DNA from 2 places in the Pseudoalteromonas sp. M58 genome. Region 1 is predicted to be linked to the other one. Evidence: riboswitches for the same ligand, from Rfam matches in the RefSeq annotation. Region 1 holds a riboswitch; the other holds the start of a gene.
What was found. Region 1 has a riboswitch for cobalamin ahead of AAGD16_RS04010 (TonB-dependent receptor domain-containing protein). Riboswitches for the same ligand answer to the same signal wherever they lie in the genome.
Positions count from the first base shown of each region.

Region 2: linked by a shared signal. The riboswitch ahead of AAGD16_RS12695 (ABC transporter ATP-binding protein) and the one ahead of AAGD16_RS04010 (TonB-dependent receptor domain-containing protein) in region 1 are both predicted to bind cobalamin.

Region 1 covers NZ_CP152390.1:859,588-867,433, forward strand. The annotation lists gene AAGD16_RS03975 (hypothetical protein) at 1-25, shown strand, start outside; gene coaD (pantetheine-phosphate adenylyltransferase) at 67-558, opposite strand; gene AAGD16_RS03985 (TetR/AcrR family transcriptional regulator) at 737-1,390, shown strand; gene thiI (tRNA uracil 4-sulfurtransferase ThiI) at 1,491-2,948, shown strand; gene AAGD16_RS03995 (ketopantoate reductase family protein) at 3,240-4,142, opposite strand; gene AAGD16_RS04000 (VanZ family protein) at 4,135-4,485, opposite strand; gene AAGD16_RS04005 (YajQ family cyclic di-GMP-binding protein) at 4,637-5,119, shown strand; cobalamin riboswitch at 5,352-5,517, shown strand; gene AAGD16_RS04010 (TonB-dependent receptor domain-containing protein) at 5,554-7,404, shown strand; gene msrA (peptide-methionine (S)-S-oxide reductase MsrA) at 7,471-7,846, opposite strand, start outside.
Region 2 covers NZ_CP152390.1:2,748,080-2,755,925, forward strand. The annotation lists gene ung (uracil-DNA glycosylase) at 1-61, opposite strand, end outside; gene AAGD16_RS12675 (cobalamin-binding protein) at 58-906, opposite strand; gene cobO (cob(I)yrinic acid a,c-diamide adenosyltransferase) at 906-1,505, opposite strand; gene AAGD16_RS12685 (cobyric acid synthase) at 1,498-2,979, opposite strand; gene AAGD16_RS12690 (iron ABC transporter permease) at 2,979-3,989, opposite strand; gene AAGD16_RS12695 (ABC transporter ATP-binding protein) at 3,991-4,803, opposite strand; cobalamin riboswitch at 4,882-5,006, opposite strand; gene AAGD16_RS12700 (porin) at 5,068-5,997, opposite strand; gene AAGD16_RS12705 (LysR family transcriptional regulator) at 6,161-7,030, opposite strand; gene AAGD16_RS12710 (DUF413 domain-containing protein) at 7,120-7,494, shown strand; gene AAGD16_RS12715 (diguanylate cyclase) at 7,581-7,846, shown strand, end outside.

The DNA of each region.
Region 1 (7,846 bases):
AGGCCGTTTTATTTTAGGTGCTTAAAAGTAGCGTCTCATTTATACGCTACTTTCTGAAAAAATTATTTAATGCTTAGTTTTCCCAAGCCTTGATTGCAGGGCTTTCATTACTATGGTATCAACAAACTCACTCACATCCCCGTTATGGCGTGCTACTTCTTTTACTAGTGTTGATGATATAAAAGTATTGCGCTCGGCGGGCGTTAAAAATACGCTTTCTAAATCAGGGTTTAAACGGCGGTTCATATTCGCGAGCTGAAACTCGTAGTCAAAATCAGAAACCGCTCTTATGCCTCTGATCAGTACATTAGCATTATGGTCACGGGCTAAATCGGCGAGTAGCCCTGAAAAGCCAATGACTTTTACATTATCTAAATGGCTTAAAATCTCATTTGCTAAATCAACGCGCTCTTCTAAAGTAAAACACGGTTTTTTACTTGGGTTATGAGCAATAGCCACAATAACGGTATCGAACATTTTAGCCGCACGCTGAATTAAATCAGTGTGGCCGTTGGTAAGAGGGTCAAATGTGCCTGGGTAGATTGCGGTCACTTTCATAATATTTACTGTGTTATTATTTTTAGCCGTAGTGTAGCAGTGTTTAGTGTGCAAAGCAGCCTTGTGAGTAAATTGTATATAACTGCAGCTGCGCAGTGTTACAAATGCAATGATTTGTTTATACTAGGCGGATTATTTTAATGCAGCATCGTATTTTCGAAAATTGAGTAATGAGTATATGAATACCAAGGATAAAATAATTCAAACCAGTATTTCATTGTTTAATGAACATGGTGAAAGAGCAATATCTACTAATCATATCGCATCGAGTTTAGGTATGAGTCCGGGTAATCTGTACTACCACTTTAAAAATAAAGAAGACATTATTCGCCATATATTTGCACTTTATCGTGACCATTTAAGTACTCATTTTAAGCCGGTCGATCAAGGCGACGATGCTTTTGAACACCTAGGTCCTTATTTAGATTCGCTATTTGAATTGATGTGGCGCTATCATTTTTTTTACGACAACCTTGGCGATATTCTCGCTCGCGATAGTCATTTAAAACAGGGTTACATTGATTTTCAGCAAGAGTTACTTGAGCAGGTGCGTAACATCATTTTGGCCTTACGCGACAGCGAAATTATTGCTATTGATGAACAAGATGCTATCGAACTTGCTCATACGTTAAAATTAACGGTCAGCTTTTGGACACCCTATATGAAAGCAAGAAGGCTTAGTGGTGTGCTGGTTGAGCAAGATATTTACCCTGGTATTGTAAAAGTACTGACTTTATTTAAAGCCTACAGCACCGAAAAAAGCGCAAATAAAATTAATCAGTTAAGAGACAAGTACGCACTTTTAGCAAATGCTGCTCCCCAGAATCCTTAAGCCCGTTAAGTTGGTTAGTTCCTAGGCGCTAAATTTTTTGCTATAATCCGCCGCGCCCAATACCTGGGTGCGCGAATTCCCGCAGTCTAAGAGTTAAACTATGCTTAAATTTATCGTCAAACTTCACCCTGAAATAGCCATTAAAAGCCGTTCAGTCCGTAAACGCTTTACTAAAGTGTTAGAAAATAACATTAAAATTGTATTGCGTCGTGTTGACGAAAAAGTACAGGTACGTAATAACTGGGATAACATTTCAGTTGTAACAAAACTTGACGATGCTCAAACTCGCCTTGATTTTATCGACAGCTTACAACGTATACCTGGCATCGTGCAGTTTATTGAAGTGACTGAAACAGACTTTAAAACGATTGATGACATTTATCAAAAAACTATTGAGCTAGTTGGTCACACTATTATTGGTAAAACCTTTTGTGTCCGTGCTAAGCGCATAGGTCAACATGATTTTACTTCAACTGAGCTAGAGCGTTACGTTGGTGGCGGGCTTAATCAACATGTTGAAGGGGCTCGAGTAAAGCTAAGTCGCCCAGAAGTAACGATTCGTTTAGAAATTAAAGACGAAAAAGCCTACATAGTAACGCAAACGCATTTAGGAATGGCGGGCTTTCCACTGCCAACACAAGACGATGTATTATCGCTTATGTCTGGTGGGTTTGATTCTGGCGTTGCCAGTTATCAAATGATCCGTAAAGGTGCTCGCACGCACTTTTTATTCTTTAATTTAGGTGGCGCTGCTCATGAAATTGGGGTTAAACAAGCGAGTTACTATCTATGGAAACAATACAGCTCTACTCACAAAGTTAAGTTTATTACTGTTGATTTTGAGCCAGTGGTTGCTGAAATCTTAGAAAACGTTGAGAACAGCCAAATGGGCGTTGTCCTTAAACGTATGATGATGCGAGCGGGTAGTGCCGTCGCTGAAAAACTAAATATTCAAGCATTGGTTACGGGTGAAAGTATAGGTCAGGTGTCTAGTCAAACCTTAGCTAACTTAAGTGTGATTGACCGCGTAACCGAAACGCTCATTTTACGCCCACTTATCCAACATGATAAGCAAGAAATCATCAATATAGCGCGCCAAATAGGCACTGCAGAAATGGCAGAGACGATGCCTGAATACTGCGGTGTGATCTCTAAAAAGCCGACAGTTAAAGCCAAAATTGAAGTGATTAAAGCAGAAGAAGAAAAGTTTGACTTTGATGTGTTAGATACCGTTATTGATAACGCCCGTGTTATGGATGTGCGCGATATTGATGTTGAGGCTAAGCAAGAGCTTAAAGAGGCAGAATCAGTTACAGAGTTACCTGAAGGAGCGGTTGTTGTTGATATTCGCTCGCCTGAAGAAGAAGATGCGGCGCCGCTGGAAATTGAAGGTATTGAAGTTATCCACTTACCGTTTTTCCGCTTAGCAACAAAGTTTGGCGATTTACCTAAAGGCAAAGATTATTACTTATATTGCCAAAAAGGAGTAATGAGCCAATTACAAGCGCTTATTCTTCACGAAGAAGGCTTTAACACCGTAAAAGTATATCGTCCTTGATGGCTTAAGATATTGGGTCTGTTGACCTTTGCGGATTATAATTTGTTCAAACTAGGGGCGGTTTAATCGCGGCGCGAGGTTTGTAACCTAGTGGGCTAAGTAAAAATCGAGCAACAAAGAGTAAATCGCCCCTAGGCAGAACCCTTCGGGCAGCGCCTGTTTGGCATTGATGCTGCGTTATCGCCTATTTATGGGGAATAACCACACCACATAGGCTCTGCCTTACCTAAATACCAAACAGACTGCTGCAAATTTAACCTTGAAAGGTCAACAGACCCTAAATGCGCGGATTTATTCCGCGCTTTTTTTTGCCAAAATTTCAGCAAGTAAGGCGTCATTATAAGGTGTTGCAATATGGTGTAGTTTTCCTTGCTCACTTATATAGCCACAAATAGCCATGATCTCTGTTTGTCTATTGTGCATTACATCTTGATGCATCGAAGAGTAATTTTCGGCAGTTAAACTCATTACTTTGTAAGCCCGCTCTAGGGCATCTATAAGCTTAATATTGAGTTTTAGCGCGGTTGCAATGTGGCACGCCTCAGCTAATAAATTAATAATTGCACTACTGTATTGCGGTGCACGTAACTGACCATTTTTTATATTGTGGTGAGCGGTTAATGGATTTATTGCAATATTAACCAGTAGCTTTTCAAACCGTAGTTGTTCAATATTGTTACTGACAATTAACTGCGGAATAGTGTGTAATTGCGCACTAAGCTGTTGAATATTTTGAATAGCTAGTTGATTATAGCCCCCTAATACACTTTGCCCGTTTCCGGTATGCTGCACAATATTAGGGTTTGACTTAAATCCAGCTATGCTGGTGGTTAAAAAGTACAACGACTGCTGCTTTGTTAGTTGTTCATTTAATTGTTCAACATTACCCATGCCATTATGACTCAGTATAATATGGGTATTATTGCCTAGATAAGGTTTTACTTGAGCATAGGCTTGTTGCACTGCAAACGCTTTTACCGTGAATAAAACAATATCAAATTCAGGAGTTTGAGATAACTGCTCTTGTGAGATAAAAGTGGCGTTAATTTTTTCAGACGCAGCGTTACTGTGACTGTAAAAGCGAGTATTAACTGTGCCTTTTCGAGTAAGTATATATATAGCGTGATGCTTGGCTAAAAAATGGCTAAATAACAAGCCAATAGCGCCATCACCTACAACAAGTATGTTAGCCATAATGCTTCTTTTTACGCAGTGTTAACAGGGCTTTAGCTAAAAAGTAGCTCGCTGCACCAATAAAATCGGCAACAAAATCGGCCAGTGATGCTTGTCTGTAAGGAAGGCTATCTTGCATAATTTCTATTGCTGCACCGTAACCAGCGAGTAATAGTATTTGTGCATATAATGGGAGTTTAAACGCTTTATCCATAATAATGGCAAGTAAAAAGAAGATACCAAAATGCGCTACTTTATCAACATGCGGAAATAAGTTTGCCGCGCCCTTTACCTCTTTAGCAAATAAGAAGGTAAACGCAACAATACTAATTAAAAAAATTGCTTGGTAAACACGCCTTGTCACGAAAATTCCTAAAATCGTATAAAAAAGAAGCCTCAGTATATCAAACTAATTTAGTATCGCACCTGAACAAAATGCAGAAAAATGTAAAGATTTATCATTTTAACGTTATAATTGCGGCATAAAATTAAGATTAGATAGTTAGGAGAACGCTATGCCTTCATTTGATATTGTATCTGAAGTAGAAATGAACGAAGCAAAAAATGCGGTTGATAACGCCAACCGTGAACTAGAAACGCGATTTGATTTTAGAGGCGTTGATGCATCAATAGAGCTAAACGATAAAACAATTAAATTAAAAGCTGAAGCAGATGCTCAGGTAATGCAGTTATTTGATATTTTAGCGAGTAAAATCTCTAAACGTGGGATGGATGTTGCAAGCTTAGAGCTACAAGATATTTCTCGTGCGGGCAAAAATGTTTTTCGTAACGTTGCACTTAAACAGGGTATCGAAAAAGACATGGCTAAAAAAGTAGTAAAAGCCATCAAAGACTCTAAAGTAAAAGTACAAGCGGCCATTCAAGGTGAAGAAGTTCGCGTAACAGGTAAAAAGCGTGATGACTTACAAGCGGCTATGCAAGTTGTACGCACGGCAGATTTAGGTCAACCATTTCAGTTTAAAAACTTCCGCGATTAATTTATTGCCTCGAGCATGGCTGTATAGGTGCTGAGCTCAAAGGAATGCGTATAAAGCCAAACAAGTTATATTGTTTGGCTTTTTATTTTTGGAACTATGATAATTACCGAACCCCGAACCCCGAACCCCGAACCCCGAACCCTGAATCTTGAATCTTTGGATTTTTAGATGTTTAGACGTCCGTTGACTTTTTTTAGTAAACAGATAACAATAGCAGCCTATTTTCAAGGTGCTTGCTAAACACTTCAATGGTGTGATTTTTTTAGTAGGATAATCGGGAAGTTGGTGCGTTTTCATTGATGAAGTCAATCCCAACACTGCCCCCGCAACGGTAAAGTTATGCTGTATTAAATTATGGTAACTGAGTCCGGAGACCGGCCTTGATTTAATCTTACTTACTAACATCTTTGCGGTGGGCAAAGATAGGGGACATGATGTTAAATAAAACCGCACTGGGTGTGGCCATTTCGGCTGTACTATCTATTTCTGTATCTGCTGCAGAACAATCAATCGAAACAATAACAGTAACCGCTAATAAATTTGAACAACCTATAAATGATGTATTAGCAAGTGTGGCAGTTATCGACCGCGCAGATATTGAAAAAGCGAATTATCGAGACTTACCTGCAATATTAAATACCATAGCTGGGATAGATATTGTCCGTAACGGCGGTTTAGGTCAAAAGGCAGATATATTTGTTCGCGGGGCCAGCGCTAAATATACCTTAGTACTGGTTGATGGTGTAAGAGTGAGCGATGCAAGTTCAGGTAGTGTGTCACTGACGAATATTCCAGTTAACAGTATCGAGCGTGTTGAAGTTATTAAAGGGGCAAGAGCTGCTATTTATGGCTCTGATGCGGTAGCCGGAGTAATTAATATTATCACCCGTAAAGCCTCAAATAACTCGCTTTCGGCTACTTTAGGCAGCCATAGCTACAGTAATTATCAGCTTGCTGGTGGGCTTGTAAAAGAGGCGCTTAGCTTTAATTATAATTTAGGCTACGAAGAGACGGATGGTTTTGATGTTACTGGCAAAGATCCAGCGGCTGAGTACACAAAAGATCATGATGATGATGGCTACAAAAATAAAAACATTGGCTTTAATTTAGCTTATGAGCTTGCTGAACTAGGCCAATTGAGCCTGCAATCTCAGTATAGCGAAGGCGAAGCACAATATGATAATGCATGGGGTAACGATGCCTACGACTTTGAAAATTACACCGCTAAGCTAGGCTGGAACAAAGCCTCAGATATATATAGCCAAAGTACTTCGGTGAGCGTTTCGCAAGAAGAAAATACCCAAACAGGTACCGATGTGCAGCAAGTGTATAGCACAGAGCGTGTTGAGTTTGAATATCGAGGGCTTTATACCCTTACTGAAGAACTTGATATATCGGGTGGCTTTAATTATTTATCTGAGGATTTATCAAACTCGTCAGCAACGTCATCAGAAGAAAAACGCGATAATAAGGCGTTGTTTATAGGCGCGTTTTATAGCCATAACAAATGGTTAGCAAATGCGGTTGTTAGAACCGATGATTATGACTTCCATGGCCGTGCAAACACTTACAGTACAGGACTTGGTTACAAAGCAAATAACTATGTAACACTACGTTTAAATCACGGTACTGCATTTAGAGCTCCTTCGTTAATCAATGCGTTTGTGACTAACAGCCCGTACTATTTACCAAACAATAATATTAAACCTGAAGAAGCCTTAAATAATGAGCTTGGTATAACTTTAGAAACCCAATGGGGCCGTTATGATATTGCTATTTTCGATAACCGTATCAATAATTTGATTAGTAATAATTATGATGCAGACTCAGGTAAATATATTGCCACTAACATAGATAAAGTATCTATGCAGGGATTTGAGCTGTCGGCAGAGTTTTCAGCGCTAGGCTTTGAACACTCGGTTAATTTTAGCTTTTTAGACGCTACAGATGAAAAAACGAATACCGATTTACCACGTAGACCTTCTGAATCGTTTAATTATCAACTCGCTAAAACATGGGGTGATTTTGATGCCAGCTTGGATATGCAATATCGCTCATCGCGTCCTTCGATTGCGTATTATGACTCGGAGCTCGCTGCTTATACGGTATTTAATATAGCAGCCAATTACCAGTTGCTAGATAATTTGTCGTTAGCTGCTCGAATAGAGAATATTACTGATAAAGAATATTTTACTGCTGCGACGGGCTTTGCTGCCAGTGGTAAGCTATTAGGTTATAACAGCGCAGGAAGAACTTTCTTTGTAGGGGCAAATTATCAGTTTTAGTCACTTATCCTAGTTGCCAAGGAACAAATAGCCCAGCTTATTGCTGGGCTATTTATTAAAAGCACTTTATTCCGATAAAAACTCGCTAAATTCGGTTTCAAACTTATGTAATTTGGGTGCAATTAAAATACTGCAATAGCCCTGCTCAGGATTTTCATTGTAATAGTCCTGATGGTAGTGCTCTGCGGGGTAAAAAGTGGTTGCTGGGCTCACCTCAGTCACTATAGGTTCGCTAACATGACTTTGCAGCTCTGCAATAACTGCCTGTGTTTGTACTTGTTGTTGCTCATTATGATAATACACAACGCTGCGGTATTGAGTGCCTATATCGTTACCTTGGCGATTTAGTTGTGTGGCATCGTGTAGGGTAAAAAACATCGCGAGTAAGGTTTCAAAGCTGATAACACTGGCATCAAATTCAACCTTAATTACCTCTGCATGG
Region 2 (7,846 bases), 1.5 Mb from region 1:
GGGTTTGCTGCATATATGTTTGGCTAAGTTCATGGTTTAAAAAAGATGACCAGTTGCTCATAATTGACTCTTAATAAATTCTCTAGATATATCTACTTTGTCACACATCTGCGCTAATCCATCCAACATTCTGGGGGTAAACCGATGTAATAAATCAGCATTGACGCTAATAAACTGCTCATACTTTACCGCAGGAATTTCAGGCCACTGCTGCCAATTAACTGTGGGTATTACCCTTTTTGATTTTTCATCAGGAATAATAATAACTTGTGGCTTAGTAACTATCACGTTTTCGATGCTAATTTGTGGGTAATCTGTGTCGCTGTTTGCAAATACATTGGTTACTTGGCAAGTTTCGATTAACTGATTGATCCATGTCTTTTTTGATACAGTCATCATAGGCTCAGGCCACAACTGATAAAACCCAGTAAGCGTGGTTTTATCTTTCTGTGTAACTTTAATTGCGTTGAGTTTGGCCGTAAATGTCTCGGCTACTTTTTTACTTTGCTCAATATGACCCGTTATTTGACCTAGTTTTAGTATTTCCGAGGCAACCCCTTCAATAGAACTTGGATCACTTAAATATAATTCAATTCCTAAACGCTTTATTTGTGCTAAATCTTCAGCCTGATTACCACTTTTCCACGCAATCACCATGTCAGGTTTTAGCATGAGTAACTTTTCAATAGAAATGCCATTGTAGCCACCAATACGCTCAATTTTAGTCGCCTCTTGCGGGTAATCTGCGTAATCCAGCGTGCCCACTATTAAATCACCCGCCCCAATAGCATATAAATTTTCAACTATGTGTGGTGCTAAAGCCACTATACGAAGCGGCTTGTCAGCTAGGGCTTGAGGTACATTAACAGCAAACAATAACAGCCCAAAAACAATACGCTTTAACATTAGTAATCAAAGCCTTTCAATGCTTTTACGCCCGACTCAAACGCATGTTTTACATTACGTACTTCACTTACCGTATCGGCAAGCTCTATTAAGGTGCGATGCGCAGCACGACCAGTAATAATTACCGATTGCATAGGCGGTCTATTATTTACAGCAACAACCACTTCTTCAAGGTCGATATAACCATAGGTCACCATATAGGTGAGTTCATCGAGTAATACCACATCGATACTGCTGTCGCTTAGCATCCGCTTTGACTCTTGCCATGTTGCTTGCGCTGCCGCGGTATCGGCCTCTTTATTTTGCGTATCCCACGTAAACCCGGTGTTCATAACAGCAAATTCAACCCCAGCACCTTGCAGTAAATTACGCTCACCACACTCCCATGTGCCTTTAATAAACTGACATACCGCAGCTTTTTTGCCGTGCCCAACACAGCGTGCAACCACACCAAAGCCAGAAGTCGATTTGCCTTTACCGTTACCAGTAATAACCTGAAAAATGCCTTTTTCTCGTTGCGCTGCGGCTACTCGCGCATCAACCTGTTCTTTTACTTTTTGTTGGCGCTGTTGGTGCTTGTCGTTAGTTGATTCAGTCATTGTTATGTCCTTGATAAATTTTAATAATTTGTTCAATATTTAAATGCGCTTTACACATATCAGCTAGGCATTCTAATTGGCGTTCACGATGCTCATTTATACTAATCGCACTAATTGCACTTTCTGGTTTCACCCACTTTAACAGCTGCTCTGTGGCTGCAGGGCTATCAAACAAGCCATGTAAATAGGTACCAGCAATGGCATTATCGTCACTCACAAAACCATCGGTTTTAAAGTCATTGGGGTGTTTATTAAAGCGAATGAGTGGCTTGTAGAGCGCCTTTCCTTGACTAATACCTGCATGTATTTCGTAGCCATCACATGCAACCTGTTGCTCATTTAAATTAAGCACTGCGCTCACTCGGCTTAACACTTTTTGCTCACCCAATAGCGTATCAAAATCGCTAAGCGCTAAACCCGTCACTTGCCCCAACGATGACTCCACCCCATTTGGATCACTGATAGTGTTACCCAGCATTTGCATACCACCGCAAATACCCAATACTTTGCCACCATAACGTAGATGGCGCTTAATTTGCTGATCCCAGCCTTCATTTTTTAAAAACGCGAGATCGCTGAGTACATTTTTACTGCCAGGTACAATAATTAAATCAACAGCAGGAATTGCTTGTGTATGGCGCACGTAGGTTATATTTATATTCGGGTGTAATCGCAGAGCATCAAAATCGGTATGGTTACTAATATGTGGCAATAACAGTACAGCAATATTTATACTGGCATCGGTCACATTATTATCTATGGCCACAGCATCTTCTGCATCAAGTGCTAAATCGTGCAAGTAAGGTAATACCCCTAATACAGGTTTACCGGTGTACTCCTCGAGCCAATCTAGCCCACCTTGTAATAAACTAATATCACCACGAAAACGGTTAATCACAAAGCCTTTTACTCGTGCTTGCTCAGACTCGCTTAATAACGCCAAAGTCCCGACTAAGTGCGCAAATACTCCTCCTTTATCAATATCGGCAATAATAATAACAGGGCAATCCACTTGCTCGGCGTACCCCATATTTGCAATATCGTTTGCGCGTAAATTAATTTCGGCTGGGCTGCCAGCCCCTTCTACCAGTAATAAATCAAAGCGTTTAGCTAAACGCTTATGCGAGGTTAATACCGCATCCATAGCCACTTTTTTGTAGTCATGGTAAGCATCGGCTTCCATATTGCTGATAGCTCTACCATGAATAATAACTTGTGCGCCGGTATCACTATTGGGTTTGAGTAATATAGGGTTAAAGTCGATTTCAGGTTCAACTTTTGCGGCTATGGCTTGTAATGCTTGGGCTCTGCCAATTTCGCCACCATCGTGCGTTACGGCGCTATTAAGTGCCATATTTTGTGGTTTAAACGGTGCAACATTAACCCCTTGGTTAGCAAACACTCTGCAAAGTGCTGCCACTAAGGTGCTTTTACCCGCATCGGAGGTGGTACCTTGTACCATTAATGTTTTCATTATTTACCCACCAGCTGGCGCTTACGAAAATACAAGATACTTAAAAAGAATAGACTACCAATAGCCGCCGTGATCACCCCTATTGGCAGCTCTTGGTTAGCGAGTAATGAACGTGCCAGTACATCGACCCATACCATAAATATGCCCCCGACTAATCCGGTCATTAATAATCCAACGCTGCTGCCTTGAGAGATAAAAAAGCGCACTATGTGCGGCACCATTAAGCCAACAAAGCCAATTCCGCCACACATAGCAACCAATACGGCTGTGATCAATGAGCTTAAAATAAGCATTAAAATTCGAAAGCGATGCACCCGTACACCAAGCGTTGTTGCGCTTTCATCACCTAACAACATGGCATTAAGTTGGCGTCTAAAACCTAACATAATGACTGTACATGTAATGATGACCAAGGCAGGTAATAACAGTGACGGCCATTGCGCCCTAGCAAAACTTCCCAAAGTCCAAAATAAAATAGCCGCGACGGCCTGTGGATCGCTCCAATAAAGTAACAAACTGGTAAAGGCGCTAAATAAAAATGATAAGGCCACCCCAGCCAATAACATCGACTCAACTTGGGCGTTGCGTTGACTGCCAGCAATTAAAATTAATAACCCCATTGCTACTAAACTGCCAATTAAGGCTGCTGCTGATAGCGCAATGCCTGCGCCTATTCCAACAAAAGCCATTAATACTACGACTCCTAATGATGCTCCCGACGAAATACCAAACAAATAAGGGTCAGCCAATGGATTACGAGTAACTGTTTGTAATATCAATCCAGCAATCGCTAAACCGCTGCCGGCCAAAAAAGCCAATAACGTACGTGGCATTCTTAATTCAATAATAATGCGGCTGGTAAATGAGGCCTCGCTTGAAAAAGTTAAGCTATGGTATACATCTGCGAGCGAGGTAGGGGCAGCACCAAAGCTCAATGCCACAAATAAACTAAATACAGCGCATAGCAGTGCAATAATTAACGCCACACCATGGTTAGACATAATCGCCATGTTATTGGTATCCATAATAATAGGTAATATGGGGAATAGACTCGCCATTGGACGCTGTTTGAGGGTGAGTATTAACTTGCGCGCAAACACCAAAAACCTCATCAAGCATTTGCTCGGTGATCACCCCATTAGGCTTTCCCGCGCTAGCGATTTCTCCGTTTTTAATAACCACTAACTCATCGCACATGGCTGCCGCTAAATTTAAATCATGAAATGAAGCAAACACAGTAATGCCCAAAGATTTAGCCAGCTCCATTAATTGAATTTGATATTTAACATCAAGGTGGCTTGTGGGTTCATCCATAATGAGTAGCTGTGGTTGCTGCACAATCGCTCTGGCAATAAGCGCTCGTTGCTTTTCACCGCCAGATAGTGAGTCAAATGACTGATTGCTATGAGATTCAAGCCCAACACGACTAATAGCCTGCGCTATTTTTTGTTTATCTGCTTGGGTGGTCGAGCTGAATAGCGTTTTATGTGGGGTAAGCCCTAGAGCTACAACATCGAATAACGAGAGATTAAATTGCGACGGTGTTTCTTGTAGCACTACCGCAACTTGCTTAGCATAGTCTTCGCTTTTTAGCTGCCAAATATCGGTATCGTTAAATTTAACGTCGCCCGCTGATGGCTTATTAAATCGATATAAGCACCGCAGTAAACTCGACTTTCCTGCCCCATTAGGGCCAATTAAACCAATAAATTTACCACGCTCAATGCTCACATTAATGTGCTTAAGAATTAATGTATTGTCCACTCGCCAAGAAACGTTGTTAACGGTTAAAAGCGGTAAGTTTAAAGAGGTGTGAGTGTGCAAAAAATTATCCTAGGCAGGGAAACACCCACACTCAGTACTAATACGTACCAAAAAGAAAATGAGTTAACCCGCTCGTTATATGAAGTTTTAAGGCATTTGTATCTGACTTACAGTAAAACTGATCACAGTTACGGGAATAGTTGAGGAGTTACACCTCATTCCAAATGCTTGGCTATTATGCGCAGATAAGTAAATAATTTAAAGCAAAAAAAAACCGCACTCAACTGAGTGCGGTTAAAAGGGAGTGTTTTAACTAAGGTTTAGTTAAAACTTATATTCCATACCTAAACCTAGGTAATCTTGGTCAACGTTGTTGTCCATATCAAAGCTTGAGTAAAAACCAAATACTTTAAGGTTTTTGTTTAGCTTATGGTCAACACCTACCGATACCGCGCTTTTATCATCGCTGTCATCAAAATCCATTGTTTGGTATTGCACTTTGAAAGTGTTGCTACCCATAAGATAAGCTGCATTCACTAAGTAACCGTCAGCCTCAGCGCTGCCATCTACTTTTTCTTGTGTTTGGTACATTGCGCCAAGTCTAAAATCTTCAATTTTACCTTGAACTGTTGCACGCACTACATCGTAACCATTGACTTCGCTATCAGCAGCAATGGCAGCATATACTGCGCTCTTTTTAAGGCCTGCATCACCGTAAGTTAACGCCACTGAGTAGCCATTTTTGGCATCTACGTCGTCTTCTGCAATAAATGACGCTAATACTTTAAAACCTTCATATGAGTTTGAAGCATAAGATACTGAGTTACCTAAACGATTTTCACCTTTAAAGGTATTTTTTATATCACCTTCAAGATCGTTGAAAAGATCTAGTTTCCCCTGCGCTTGCTTAAGCGCGGTATCATTTCGGCCTATCACAACCTGACCAAATCCGCCTTTAAAGCCCACATATTGATTACGCGCTGAAATATTGTCGTCATCACCTTTAGAATCGGCATCAGACACATCGACCTGAAATTCAAACTTATAAACCGCTTCTAAACCATCTGAAATTTTTTCAGACCCTTTAAGTCCGAAACGAGATGCATTACTTTTAATTTCAGTAAACGATCCTTCACCATCGTCAGATGATTGAACGGTTACATTTGCTTTACCGTAAATATCTACCTCTGCAAGTGCATTAAAAGATAAACCACTAAGTAGGGCTAAGCATAAGCTCGATTTTGCAAATTTCATGTTATTTCCTCGATAATCACAATAGACTAATTTTTAAAACAGCAGCAGTGTGTCACCACTAAATGACAAAAATATTACAAAGGACACATTTTTGTCTTTTTAAGTTAATAAAACTGCATTAAATCTGAAATCAAAATAACATGTAAAATAAACTGCCTACCGACTACTTACTTTGTTTCAATAAACTCGGTGTCATTTGCGACAACAAATTAACCAAGGTTTCTATTAACTCTTTCTGTTCGTTATCTCTATGATAGGCAACAAATACATCTCTTGAGGTATTTTCTACCCCTTTTACATGAAAAAGTTCGCCTTTTTCTAAATGATCTTTAACTAATACCTGTGGAATAAACGCACTACCGCCACATTGCAGTATTAAATCAAGCGCTATACGCCCTGTACTGGTTCTAAAATAAGGCGGTGTTTTACCGGTAAACTGACGCGCATGCCAAAGAGAAAACGTGGTTCCCCAATCAACATACACATATTGATTATCAAAAAAGTTATCACTGGTTGCCGTATCGTAACCACTCACCGGAATAATAGGCAGTTCACAAATACGTTCAACCACAAGTTCATCAACTTTAGGGGGATCAAATAAAATAGCTAAATCAAGCGTGCGCTCCAACAATAAGCGAGTGCTTTCTTGTTGCGCTTTCACTTCTGCCACCAGCGATACACCAGGCATCGCCGATACAATATTTGTAATACCAAACTGTAAAAATGCATCCCAAATATTAGGCGTACCTGCTAGGCTAATTTGCTTATGCATATTATCTGCAAGTGCAACATCCACTTTGGCTCTTTGCATGCCGGTAATAATCATTTGCGCATGCGGTAACAAGCGCTCACCTGGGGCGGTGAGTTGAATGTTATTACGCTGACGAATAAATAAATTTACGCCTAAGCCCTGCTCTAATTGGCGAATTCTAAAACTCACCGCAGACTGCGTTATATATAGGTTTTCTGCTGCTTTACCAAAATGGCGAGTTCGCACCACTTCAACAAATGTTTTTAATAAATCTATGTCCAATTTTTTATCCTCACGATAAAAATTTTTTGTTTAAAAAAATAGCGATTATGTCCCATACTCCAGCTAATAATTGGTATGAGGGTACAGCTATGAGCAATGATATTTCACTACTTCGTCAAGCATTCGTAAGTCAACGTCAATTTTATGATGACCAAAACTTTCCACGCGGATTTAGCCGCAGCGGACACTTTACCCTGTTAGAGGCAAGTATTTTAGAACAGCACGGTGTTGTTTTAAAAAGCCTGTATAACAAAACAGTTGAGCCACAAAACGAACATCAGCAACAGTTTGTAAATGCTGTCAGTGGCATAATAGAGCCAAGTAACCCAATTGAGCGAGCATGGGTTAAATATTTAAAGCTAACAACCTGCAAAACAAAATTCCATACATTATTTGGACGCTCAAAAATTTCAGGGCCAACACCAATAAGCCAAGATTATTATTCTGAGGCAGACAATATATAAGTCACTACAATAGTTGCTTTTTGGCGTTTTAGCAGTTACAACTTGTATAAGCAAACACTTTTGCAAAATTTAAACAAGGCTGTTACTTGACGCACAGAATACTTATTGTTGAAGACACTCCTACTATTGCGCGAGTGCAAAAGCATATCGCGCAAAAAGTCGGCTACGAGGTTGATATTGCTCAATCCTTGGCTGAGACTAAAGAGCTTATAAGTAAGCACCATTACTTTTGCGCAGTGGTCGACTTTATATTACCTGACGCGCCACAAGGTGAAGCGGTTCCATGCACCATTGCAGCAGATATTCCTACCATAGTGATGACAGGCAATATCGATAAGCATACACGTGATAC